DNA from 3 places in the Lysinibacillus sp. NPDC086135 genome. Region 2 is predicted to be linked to each of the others. Evidence: riboswitches for the same ligand, from Rfam matches in the RefSeq annotation. Region 2 holds a riboswitch; each other region holds the start of a gene.

Region 1 (4,221 bases), on a different contig from region 2:
AAAACTTCTAATCCATTAAGTTTCGGAATCATAATATCCAAGATCACTAAATCAAAAGAATTATTTAAACAATTTTGTAATGCTTCTTCTCCATTTTCTGCAGAGGTGACAAGGAATCCCTCCATCGTTAAATAGTTTTCCACCATTTCACGAATAGCATCGTCATCTTCTACTAGTAAAATATGCTTTTGCACTATCATGCACCTCTTCCTAACATAAAGTAGTCTATATATGACTTGCCATTTCTATGTATCATCACCACAACGAGGGGTTGATTTCCGTTCTGGCTGGCGCTTTTGTTGCTGTCGCTTCGCTTTCGCACAGAAAAAACATTTGTTGCTGTCGCACAGATAACATTCGCTACGCTCCAGGGTCTCATCTGTGACGCTAATCCCAAAGGAGTCGTCCAGCCTCCACTCCATTTTATAACAAATTTATTACCCAAAATTTGGCGATGTGTTATTTATCTATCAGTTTACCATATTAAGGTTGTGCACCAAAAGTGGGGGACGATTTGAGAAACTAAAGTTCTCGCCAGTAATGTTATCTGAAGACCTTTAAAATACATAATTTGTAATACCGTCTATTAATTGGTATGTTTTCGGTAATAATCAAAATTAATTTAGAAAGGGCTGAAGAAATGACTTTTAGAAGGAATTACGGGTTTTTTTCTATAATATTTTGTATTATCGGGTTGTTATTGTTTTATGCTAGTTCATTAAGTGCAAATGGCATTTTCGGGATTTACTTTTATTTAGGTGCTCTACTTTGGGTAATGTGTATATATTTTGGGATATCTGGAATTCGAACAAAACAAACAGGTATTTCTAAATATTTAGGATTACTCATCATTTTACTTGTTCTTGTCATCTACGGATCGATGATTGCAATTATGGGGATAAGAGGTTTTGGCGCTTAAAGATTAATCGTTCACTTGGTGTATTTTGATTGTACGTCTAGAATTACAAATTTATTATTTAACTAAAAAAATTGCCCTGCAAGTCATTTTCTATGACTCACAGGACAGTTTTATTTTTTATTGTTCGACTTTTAAATCACAATGCTCTAATGGAAGCATTTTTGTTTTATGCTTAATTTTATAGCCCAACCATAACAGTAAAAACAGTGGAATACCGATATATGAGACAAGGACTCCGTACCAATCTATTGTTTCACCCATAAAGGCACTGTAGTTTTGTCCAATAACAACAATCATACAAACCGTAAAGGCAAATAGCGGGCCGAATGGGAATAGCCTTGCTTTATACGGCAATAATTTCGGATCTAAGCCTTGTACCTCGAATGCTCGACGGAAACGGTAATGGCTAAATGCAATACCTAACCAGGCAATGAAGCCAGACATCCCTGAAGCATTTAGAAGCCACATATAGACTACACCATCACCAAAGAATGAAGCTAAAAATGCTAGGCAGCCTATAGCTAAAGTCGCCAGTAATGCGTAAATCGGGATACCTCGACGGCTTAGTTTAGTGAAAATTTTCGGTGCATGTCCATCTACCGCTAATTGCCAAAGCATACGTGACGATGCGTAAAGCCCTGAATTCCCTGCTGACAGCATTGCCGTTAGAATGATTGCATTCATCAATGATGCAGCAAAGGCAATTCCTAAACGATCGAACACCAGTGTAAATGGTGAAACAGCAATATCTTCTGATAATAAACGTGCGTCTGTAAAGGGAATCAGCATCCCAATTGCAGCAATCGCTAAAATATAGAATAAAAGAATTCGCCAGAAAACAGACTTAACGGCTTTCGGAATATTTTTACCAGGGTCATCCGTTTCACCTGCTGTTATTCCAAGTAACTCTGTCCCTTGGAACGAGAATCCAGCAGCTAAGAAAATACCAAATGTAGCAAGGAGACCTCCGTGGAATGGTCCATCACTAATGAAGAAATTCGTAAAGCCTACAGGAGCTTGTCCTCCTAAAATACCAAAAATCATAAAAAAACTGATGATAATAAAAATGATTACTGTTACAACTTTTATCATTGCAAACCAATATTCACTCTCACCATAGCTTTTTACCGATAATAGATTGAACGTTAAAACTACAGCAATAAATAAAACAGTCCAAAGTGCTGATGAGCTATCTGGGAACCAATATTTCATAATTAATGAGACTGCAGAAATTTCCGCTGCAATTGTAATTGCCCAGTTGTACCAGTAGTTCCAACCAAGTGCAAAACCTAAAGCTGGATCTACAAATTTTGTAGCATACGTACTAAAAGAGCCTGATGATGGCATATAAGCTGCCATTTCTCCTAAGCTCGTCATTAGAAAATACACCATGATACCGATTAATGCATAAGCGAGTAGTGCACCACCAGGGCCTGCTTGCGCAATGGCACCACCACTAGCTAAAAACAGTCCTGTACCGATTGTACCGCCTAATGAAATCATTGTAATATGACGGCTTTTTAATTCTTTTTTCAGCTTCGGTGCTTTATGACCGAGCTGATTGACTTTTATTTCACTCACGATATAGCTTCCTTCCTTTTTTAAGAGGCGAAAAAAATGCCATCACATGAACGTTGCTGTGATGGCTAAGTAAATCCTCTGTTCCTTCAAAATGATAGCTCAACACGTTGTTCAAACGTGACAGTTCTGTTCCTTTCGGAGACAGCCCCAGCATAAGGTTTTCAAGTCCCCTCACACTTCGGCAGTATTTCCTTTCAGCTAATTTCTCTAATGCTTGTCATTTCCATTAACATACTCTTAAATACCGCGACCTCTACCTCAATACAAACATGAGGCATTAAATATTAAATTTATGATGGATATTATTTTAACATACGACCTATGGCATTTCAATATATCGATTAATATTCTATATTTTACGAATTTTCCACTATTTTTATTTGTATGATAAAGTGGTATAGTGATTCAATCAAATTGTTCTACCCAGGGGGGATTTATTTGACTACTCATGAACATACCGATACTTATCCTAGCAGAAAAATTAACTGGAAAGGCACAACCTTATTACTCGTTATCGGAGTAATTTGTATTGCCTCGACATTACGGATGCCGCTAACAGTTGTTGGACCAATTATTTCCTTTATTCGTGAAGACCTCGGCATATCCAATATACTAGCAGGCTTTCTAACAACGATCCCATTGCTAGCATTTGCAATCATTTCACCATTCGCTCCAGTTGTCGCACGTAAAGTTGGATTAGAATTAACATTATTTTTATCAACTGTTCTTTTAGGGGGAGGGATTGTACTACGCTCCCTTGGCACAACTAGTTTACTCGTATTTGGTACGATGCTAATTGGTATAGCCATTTCATTCGGTAATGTACTAATTCCAGGATTACTTAAATTGAAATTTCCCTATCACGTAGGTTTACTTATGGCATTTTTCACAATGTCGATGAATTTGACGGCTGGACTCGGTGCTGGCATTAGCTATCCTGTTGCCAATTCATCACTTGGTTGGCAAGGTGCACTGGCAATCTCACTTGTTCTTGTGGTGTTAACCATTGTAATTTGGATTCCACAGTTGAAATTTAATAAGCCTGAACCGACTGTTAAGACTACGAAAGAACGTACAGCATTATGGAAATCACCTGTTTCTTGGGCAGTGGCGGGAGCTATGGGATTTCAGTCATTATTATTCTACACAACTGCCGCTTGGATTCCTGAAATATATATATCACAAGGCTTAGCTGCAGATCGTGCAGGCTGGATGTTTTCCATCATGCAATTTTCACAAGTTCCAATGGCTTTAGCTGTGCCTATTTTCGCTAGTAAAATGACATCTCAACGTCCTCTCGTATTAATGTTTACGGTATTTTACTTAGTTGGCTTTATCGGAGTAGTGATGGAATGGACAAGCCTCGCTGTACTGTGGATGGTGCTACTAGGCTTAGCAGGGGGAGCTTCATTCTCATTAGCGATGATGTTCTTTACACTACGTACCCGTACAGCTTTTGAGGCAGCCGATTTATCAGGTTTTGCACAATCATTAGGATATTTATTAGCCGCAATCGGCCCAATCTTATTTGGTTATTTGCATGATTTATTTGGTGGCTGGAATATCGCTGGTTGGTTATTTGTTATCGTAGTATTGATACTTTTCTTATGTTCATTCAAGGCTTCTAAAAATGAATATGTAAATTAAAAAAGGCAGCTCATGATCTTATTCCAGCGGATGTTTAGACACCCGCTGAAATAGATCAATTATGCCTCGGCATA
Region 2 (4,221 bases):
GATCAAATCTTTGTCATTTCTTGCAATGAACCTTTCGAACTGTTGGCTAACTTCCCTACCTCCATCGCGACAACATTAAAGCCATTTCCATGCTCACCAGCACGTGCGGCTTCAATAGAGGCATTTAAGGATAAAAGTTGTGTTTGATCGGCAATCCCGGTTACACCCTTACCAATATCATCTATTTTGGTCATTTCATTCTTCAGCTGCTCTGTTGAATGAGCTCCTTTGGCCAACAACTCCTGAACCATTTCACCTTTTGAAATGGATGATTCCATTTCTTCTACAAGTAGTAATGAATGCTGTTTTATTTCTTGAATGTTTGCATTAACATTTTGCTCAACCGCAAGCATCTCCTCTGTATTTGACGACATTTCTTCACTCATTGCTGAAATATCCCCTACACTCGTAGAGACATTTTGAACTTTTAAAGCCGTTTGAAAATTAATTAACTCCATATGCGCTAGTACAAAATCTAAAATCGCATTTTTCACATCAATGCTTTCCTGCTCAAGTTCCAATTCCAGAATTCGCTTTTTTAATATTTGTATTTCTAAATCGTTGTGCATCTCAACACTTTCATCCATTGGCTTTTGAAATAAACCGAATAACCCCATACAAACTTCCACCTTCCCCTTGGTAAAACATGTCACATTTTATTATATAACAATAGAATTGGATAAAATATTAAATTGATGTGAACAAAAAAAGATGTGCCTTTTACTGCCACATCCTTTTCAATATTATATGTAAAGCGCTTGTTCAATTATCCCTTGCATTCTGTCACTTTCGTATTTCTACCCGTCGTTTTGGCTGCTCTATCCACGCCCCGCTAAAAAGTGACTTAAAACCGCATTCATCTCACCTGAGAGACTTCTATACCTGTCGCTACGCTTTCGGTACAAAAGACACTTCCTGAAATAAATTAAATTCATCATGTAATGCATTTGCTGCACGAATCATTTCGTCCTGAGGTACAACAACTGACACTTTTATTTCAGAAGTACTTACCATTTTTACAGGGATATTTTCACGACGTAGACGATCAAACATCCTTGCAGCCACCCCTGGATTAGATGCCATCCCCGAGCCAATAATAGAAACCTTTGCTAAGCCAATTTCAAAATCAGCAAAACTAAACCCTAGTGATAATTTACTATCTTCTAGAACACGTAATGCTTCAGCGAACTCCTCTTTTAAAATAGTAAATGATACCGTCGGCTTTAAACCATCAATTATTGCTTGTACGATTATATCGACGTTTATGCGATTTTCTGCAAGGATTGTGAACATATTTGCTAAAGAAGCATTAGAATAAGCATCATAACCAACTGTTAAGCGAATAACGTCTGACTCGTAGGCAACACCACGTACAATTAAATTTTTTTCCATTTCAACTTCCTCCTTCAATAAAGTACCTACTGTATCTATTTCGCTCGAGCGAATGATAACTGGGATTTGAAACTTCTTTGCTAACTCTACAGCTCGCGGGTGTAAAACTTGTGACCCTAAGTTTGATAGCTCTAGCATTTCATCATAGGAAATTTCTTTTAGTTTTTGTGCCCCAGCAACATGACTTGGATCAGCTGTATAGACGCCATCCACATTCGTGTAAATATCTACTCGCTCCGCATTCAATTTTGCTGCAATTGCTATAGCCGACGTTTCCGCGCCACCTTTACCTAACGTCGTAATATTTCGTGAATTATCGATACCTTGTTCCCCAGCAACGATAACGATTTTTCCCTGTACAAAATGCTCTTCTATTCGTCTAGCATCTATCTCATCAATACGGGCATTACTATACATAGCATCGGTTTCAATGCCTGCCTGCCAGCCCGTTAATGACACGGCATCATATCCTTTCTCCTGTATAGCAATTGCCACTAATGTACTTGTAAGTTGTGAGCTTGTTGAAAATAGTGCGTCTAGTTCACGCTTAGATGCATTGTCTGATAAATCACGAGCCATCTTTGCTAATTCTTTAGCCATACCCCTCATAGCTGTAGTGACAACGACAACATCAAAACCTCTTTCCTTTTCTGCAATCGCCTTTTTCGCAACATTTTGAATGTGCTCTGTTGATGCGAATGCAGCACCACCAAATTTCATCACAACTCTCGCCATCTTTATCATTCTCCTTCGTATTCAATCATTTCGCTGGTTATAAAGTAGCTATACTTTTGCAGCTTTTCACAAAAATATCCCTACAAAAGCAAATAGCGCCTAACAGCCTTGAAAAAATGTTGTTTCGAGAAAATCTAAAAAGGCAGCTCTCACATAACGTGAAAGCTGCCTATAACATGTACAATAAAGTAACTTGCGCATGTGTGATAGCTCTCCGAAACGTTTAGAATCGACAGTCTTACATCTCTTAAATGTAAAACCAGCACAGCATCGGAAACAACGATGCTCCACTTCGGCAAGTTCCCCTTTCATACATTTTCACCGGACTTGTTCGTCCTCGTATGTACTACTCTTGAACCTTGCACCTCTATCATCACTAAATAGTGATCGTATTTAATTTGAACCTTAGTGAAGAAATTCCCAATTTTAATAAATAGAAACTACTAAAAAAGTATATAACATTGCTATATTGAAAAGCTATGTTATATACAACCTTAGCATACGCCAAATCCTTTGACAATGTATCTTATTGAATATCAATTTTGCCTTGGCGTAATTAAGTTCGGAGGCTTTGGGCCAGCAGATATTTTTTGCGCGAAAGCGAAGCGGCAGCGCAACAGCAAGATGTTGGTCACTCAGTCGTTGCCACAGTACGTGGCGTTTTTAGACTGAGTTCCTCTATTTTAAGTAGGTGTTTATACACCCATTGAAAAGGAATTCCATCTGCACTCATCCCACCACCTTTAGAGGTGGGAGTTTTCTTCTGGATGAAAATAATCATAAATATTGCTAGCAAGATTAGCAGGCATCCCTGCTTCCTGTAATGCTTGCACACTTGCCTCGCGAATTTTTTTGACAGAGCTAAAATGCTTGAGTAATTGTTGTTTTCGCTTCGGACCAATGCCCTCTATATTATCGAGGACAGATTGTATAGCATGTTTCTCATGCTGCTGTCGTAAGAAGGTAATAGCAAAGCGGTGTACTTCGTCCTGTATTCGTTGTAGTAAGTAGAATCCATCGCTTGTTCGCTTTAACGCAATTACTTCAGCTGGATCACCAAATAGAAGCTGTGACGTATTATGCTTTTCATCTTTTGCTAATCCAGCAATTGGAATGACAAGGCCGAGTTCATCCTCTAATACTTCTCGCGCGACTTCCATTTGCCCCTTGCCACCATCTATTAGTACTAAATCCGGTAAAGGTAGACCATCTTTTAATACGCGTGTGTATCGACGGCGAATTACTTCTTGCATCGCCCCGTAATCATCATGCTTGGCAGCTGTACGTGTTTTGTATTTTCGATACTCCTTCTTTGCAGGTTTTCCATCGATAAATACAACCATTGCAGATACAGCATCTGTCCCATGCATATGACTATTATCGAAAGCCTCAATCCGTAAAGGTGCAGAAATGCCCATAGCTTCACCGAGCGCCTCACATGCTCCTATTGTGCGTTCTTCTTGACGTTCAATAAGCTGGAACTTCGCCGCTACCGCAATTTCAGCATTTTTTGTCGCTAATTCAACTAGCTCTTTTTTTTGCCCTCGTTTTGGTGTTAGTACCTTAACTTCTAGTAATTCCGTTAAAATTTCTGCATCAATGGTTTGTGGGATAAAAATCTCCTTAGGCTTAATGTGCTCTAGCTTGTCGTAAAATCGTCCAACGAACGTCAAAAATTCCTCTTCTGCCTCTTGATAAATCGGGAAAATCGAGACATCTCGCTCAATGAGCTTTCCTTGACGAACAAAGAAAACTTGAACACACATCCAGCCCTTCTCGACGGCATAGCCAAATACATCGCGATTAGTTGTATCACTCGATACGATTTTTTGCTTTTGCATGACTGTATCAATATGTGCAATTTGATCACGAAATTCCTTTGCACGCTCAAACTCTAAATTTTCTGCGGCCGCTAGCATTTTTACCTCTAGCTCCTTTTTGACTTCTTCAACCCCACCATTTAAAAACTTTGTCATATCCTCAATCATATTGTGGTAAATTTCTGCATCTATATCCTTCACACAAGGGGCTAAGCATTGCCCCATATGATAATACAAACAAACCTTGGTAGGGAGTTGTACACATTTTCGAAGA
Region 3 (4,221 bases), on a different contig from region 2:
CCCCAATAACGTTTAATACGGCTGTATCTTTAATATTCATAATTAATTGATTACCTGTTGCAGGCAATATATTTCGTGCAACTTGCGGTAATACAACATGTAGCATAATTTGAAAATGGTTCATACCAATGGCCGATGCGGCCTCGTACTGCCCTTTATCAATGGATACAATACCACCACGTACAATTTCAGCCATATAAGCACCTGTGTTTAATGAAACAACTAAAATACCTGCCGTAATAAAGTGCATATCAATGCCGAATGCCATATCTAACCCGTAAAATACAACCATCGCTTGTACAATCATTGGTGTACCACGGAAAAATTCGACATAGCATGTTAGTATAAAATTAATGAGCTTTAAGCTATAGAACTTTACACCTTTTTTACGATCCTTTATGGTATGCATAATTCCGATGAAAAATCCGATAAGTGCACCAATAATTGTACTACTAATAGAAATAAGTAATGTATAATACGTACCTCGTAAAAACATTTGCCAGTTGTTCTCAACAATAGAAATAATCCATTCAAAACTCATGATGTTCCTCCTAACTACGTCGTGTTGCTTGTTCGTTACAGTATCGTGTCTTTTCTGGAGCCTTTGTTTCTTTTATTTTATGAAACATTTAGCAAAGACATTATTATTATTTTGAGAGATTCTTATTGTATAAATTGTAATGATATGGCACGGACTAATAGATAGCCCGTGCCATCATGTTATTGGGCTGCTGGTTGTTGGTGAATGGCTTCTTCCATAATTTTTTGGCGATCAGCTTCAGAAATACCTTTTAAGACTTCATTTATTTTTTCAAGATCTGCATCGCCTTTACGTAAACCAACTGCAATGGATGTATTTGAAATATCTGTATCGAAGCCCTTTTCAAACTTCACATACGTGAACTTATCATTTGCAGCAGCAGCAGAAATACCTTCTGGACGTTCTGCTACATAGCCGTCAATTTTTCCAGCTTCTAATGCAACACGCATCGCCGGGAAATTATCCATTGCAGTTTGTTTTTTTACATCTTTGATTTGATCGATGACATTGTAGTTCGATGTATTTAATTGTGATGTAATTTTAGCACCAGAAAAATCTTGGATAGAAGCTGCTTTTTCATATTTACTGCCTTTTTTTATGACCATAACAAAATCAGATGTATAGTAGTTTTCAGTGAAATCAACTGTTTGCTTACGCTCTTTAGTAGGTGACATACCAGCAATGATTGCATCAATTTTATTGGATTGTAACGCTGGTACTAAGCCATCCCATTCCAATTTAACGATAACTAATTCTTTTCCTAAGCCCTCAGCGATTTTTTTCGCCATTTGCACATCATAACCACCGGCATATTCTGCATTATCCGCAATTTTTACTGCACCATTTGCATCATCCTGCTGTGTCCAGTTAAACGGAGCATAACCTGCTTCCATCCCAACACGAAATTGGCCACCGCCTTCTTCCGTATTCGTCTTGTTGCCGTCATTACTAGATGACGTCGTAGCCTTTTTGTCACCAGCACCACAAGCTGCTAGCAAAATTACAGTCATGACAGTCAACATTAATACTAACAATTGTCTTTTCATGTAACATTCCCCTTTTCTGTAAAAAAATAAGACAACTGTACCAAAAAAGACCTAAGTACTGAACTTAGGTCTTACTTTTTTTAACAGTTGCCCAAATCCTCACTATAATTCCATCATTTCGAGATAGCACAACCTAGTAAACCTGGAAAATAATTTACTAGGACAGTCCTGCACTTATTCACTGCAGACCCAGTATAAAAGTACGAGCTCCTTTTATACTTCGGCGATAGTTCCTTCTCCATTGCGTCTTCGCTTGCTTGAACTCAACAATGAACTAATAAATACCGCGCCTCTACCTCACAATAATTAAAAGTGAGGTTTGTATATTTAATTGATATTAAGATACTACTATAAAGTTAATAAGTTCGTCAAGATAATTTTATTACTTTTCTGACTAATTACAATATTAGGGTTTTTCATTCCTTTAAATGCCTTTTACTCCTTTGAAAAGGGTGAAAATCATTAAGACTGCCGCTTTGCCGAAAGAGTCTCCGTCGCTATCAATGCTATCCGTCACCTTGGTTCTTCTATCCGTCGATTCAGCTCTGCTATCCATCGCTTCCTCAAAAAAGAAAAAAACCCTGCAAACATTGTTCGCAGGGCTTTATAAACTCAGGAATTAAGAATTTAATAATAAATCTTCTGGGTTTTCAAGTAGTTCTTTAACAGTTTTAAGGAAGCCTACAGAATCTTTACCATCGATAATACGGTGGTCATAAGAAAGTGCTAAGTACATCATTGGGCGAATTTCTACTTCACCATTCACTTCAACTGGACGTTTTTTGATAGTATGCATACCAAGGATACCAGCTTGTGTACCATTCATGATAGGTGTAGACATTAATGAACCGAATACGCCTCCATTTGTAATTGTGAATGAGCCACCTTGAAGATCTGCTAAACCTAATTTCTTGTCGCGTGCTTTTTTCGCTAGGTCTGCAATTGAATCTTCAATTTCAGCAAAGTTTTTGCGGTCAGCGTCACGTACAACTGGTACTACTAAACCTTCTTCTGTTGATACAGCTACACCGATATCAAAGAAGTTGTTTAAGTGAATTTCATCACCAAAGATTTGTGCGTTAACATATGGGTATTTTTTAAGTGCTGCAACTACAGCTTTTGTGAAGAATGACATGAAACCAAGTTTAGAGCCAGTTGACTCGAAGAATTGGTCTTTTTTACGAGAACGTAAAGCCATAACGTTTGTCATATCTACTTCGTTGAATGTAGTTAACATTGCTGTAGATTGTTTTACTTCAAGTAAGCGTTTTGCAATTGTTTGGCGACGACGGCTCATTTTTTCAATTGTTACACGTGACTCATCTACAGCTGCAACTGCTTTAGGTGCTGCTGGAGATGCTTGTGGTGCTGCTACTGGAGCTGTACCATGAGCTGCTACGTCTTGTACACGTACACGGCCTTGTGGATCTACTGGAGATACAGCAGCAAGGTCAATACCTTTTTCGCGAGCTAGTTTACGAGCTGCAGGAGATGCGATTACACGCTCACCAGTAGTTTCTTCTACAACTGGAGCTGCTGCAACAGGAGCAGGTGCCGCTTGTGGCGCTGTTGGAGCTGGAGCTGCTGCAACTGGTGCCGCTGGAGCAGGTGCTGCACCTTCGCCAGCTTCTACTACTGCGATGACTTGACCAACAAGTACCGTATCGCCTTCTTCAGCTAAAATTTGAGTTAAAACTCCCGCTTCTTCAGAAATGATTTCAGCGTTTACTTTGTCTGTTTCAAGTTCAACGATGAATTCACCTTTTTCAACGCGATCGCCCACTTTTTTTACCCATTGTGCGATACTACCTTCTGTAATCGATTCTGCTAATTCAGGGACTTTAATTTCAGCCACTTTCATTTCCTCCTTTAATTAACGTGCATTATGCACATAAAAGGGCTACTGCCTTAGCAAGTAGCCCGGCTCTCAAAAATTAATATGTTATTATTATTTAACCTTTACAGGCTCAGCAACTGCTTCTTCTACAAGTGCGGCTTGAGCTGCTTTATGAGAATCTGCATCACCTTCAGAAGTCGAGCTCATTGCAGGACGGCCTACATAACGTAGCTTTTTACCTTCTGAAAGGTCGTGTAATGTTTCTAACGCATAATTCCAAGAACCTTGGTTTTTAGGTTCTTCTTGTACCCAAACGATTTCTTTTACATTAGGATACTTAGCAATAATACCAGCAACTTGCTCTTTTGGGAATGGGTAAAGTTGTTCTACACGAGTAATGTGTAGGTGATCGAAGCCTTCACCGTCTTTAATACGGTCTGCAATGTCGATCATGACTTTACCTGAACCTAAAACAATGCGCTCTACAGCTTCTGGTTTTGAACCAAGGCCTGGTTGCTCAATTACTTCTTGGAATGAACCATTTGCTAATTGATCAGCATTCGCTGCAGCTAATGGGTGACGAAGTAAGTACTTAGGTGATACAACCACAAGTGGACGAACGCCTTCTGTACCTAATAATGCTGCTTGACGACGTAATAAGTGGTAGTAGTTACCTGCGTTTGAGCAGTTTGCTACGAACCAGTTATTTTCAGCTGACATTTGTAAGAAACGTTCCATACGGCTTGAAGAGTGTTCTGGACCTTGACCTTCATAACCATGTGGTAAAAGAATGACTA

What was found. A riboswitch is a leader RNA that binds a small molecule or an ion and turns the genes downstream of it on or off. The one in region 2 is predicted to bind lysine.
Region 1: another riboswitch for lysine. It lies ahead of ACIPKN_RS25415 (amino acid permease); the one in region 2 lies ahead of ACIPKN_RS00985 (aspartate kinase).
Region 3: another riboswitch for lysine. It lies ahead of ACIPKN_RS03205 (transporter substrate-binding domain-containing protein); the one in region 2 lies ahead of ACIPKN_RS00985 (aspartate kinase).

Annotation. Positions count from the first base shown of each region.
Region 1 is NZ_JBIVCA010000031.1:31,628-35,848, forward strand. Features, by position in the region: gene ACIPKN_RS25405 (response regulator transcription factor) at 1-194, opposite strand, end outside; gene ACIPKN_RS25410 (hypothetical protein) at 641-919, shown strand; gene ACIPKN_RS25415 (amino acid permease) at 1,037-2,500, opposite strand; lysine riboswitch at 2,588-2,764, opposite strand; gene ACIPKN_RS25420 (CynX/NimT family MFS transporter) at 2,939-4,147, shown strand.
Region 2 is NZ_JBIVCA010000001.1:220,501-224,721, reverse strand. Features, by position in the region: gene ACIPKN_RS00990 (methyl-accepting chemotaxis protein) at 3-617, opposite strand; gene ACIPKN_RS00985 (aspartate kinase) at 889-2,127, opposite strand; lysine riboswitch at 2,327-2,505, opposite strand; gene uvrC (excinuclease ABC subunit UvrC) at 2,871-4,221, opposite strand, start outside.
Region 3 is NZ_JBIVCA010000002.1:66,035-70,255, forward strand. Features, by position in the region: gene ACIPKN_RS03200 (amino acid ABC transporter permease) at 1-541, opposite strand, end outside; gene ACIPKN_RS03205 (transporter substrate-binding domain-containing protein) at 721-1,587, opposite strand; lysine riboswitch at 1,704-1,890, opposite strand; gene odhB (2-oxoglutarate dehydrogenase complex dihydrolipoyllysine-residue succinyltransferase) at 2,207-3,442, opposite strand; gene ACIPKN_RS03215 (2-oxoglutarate dehydrogenase E1 component) at 3,536-4,221, opposite strand, start outside.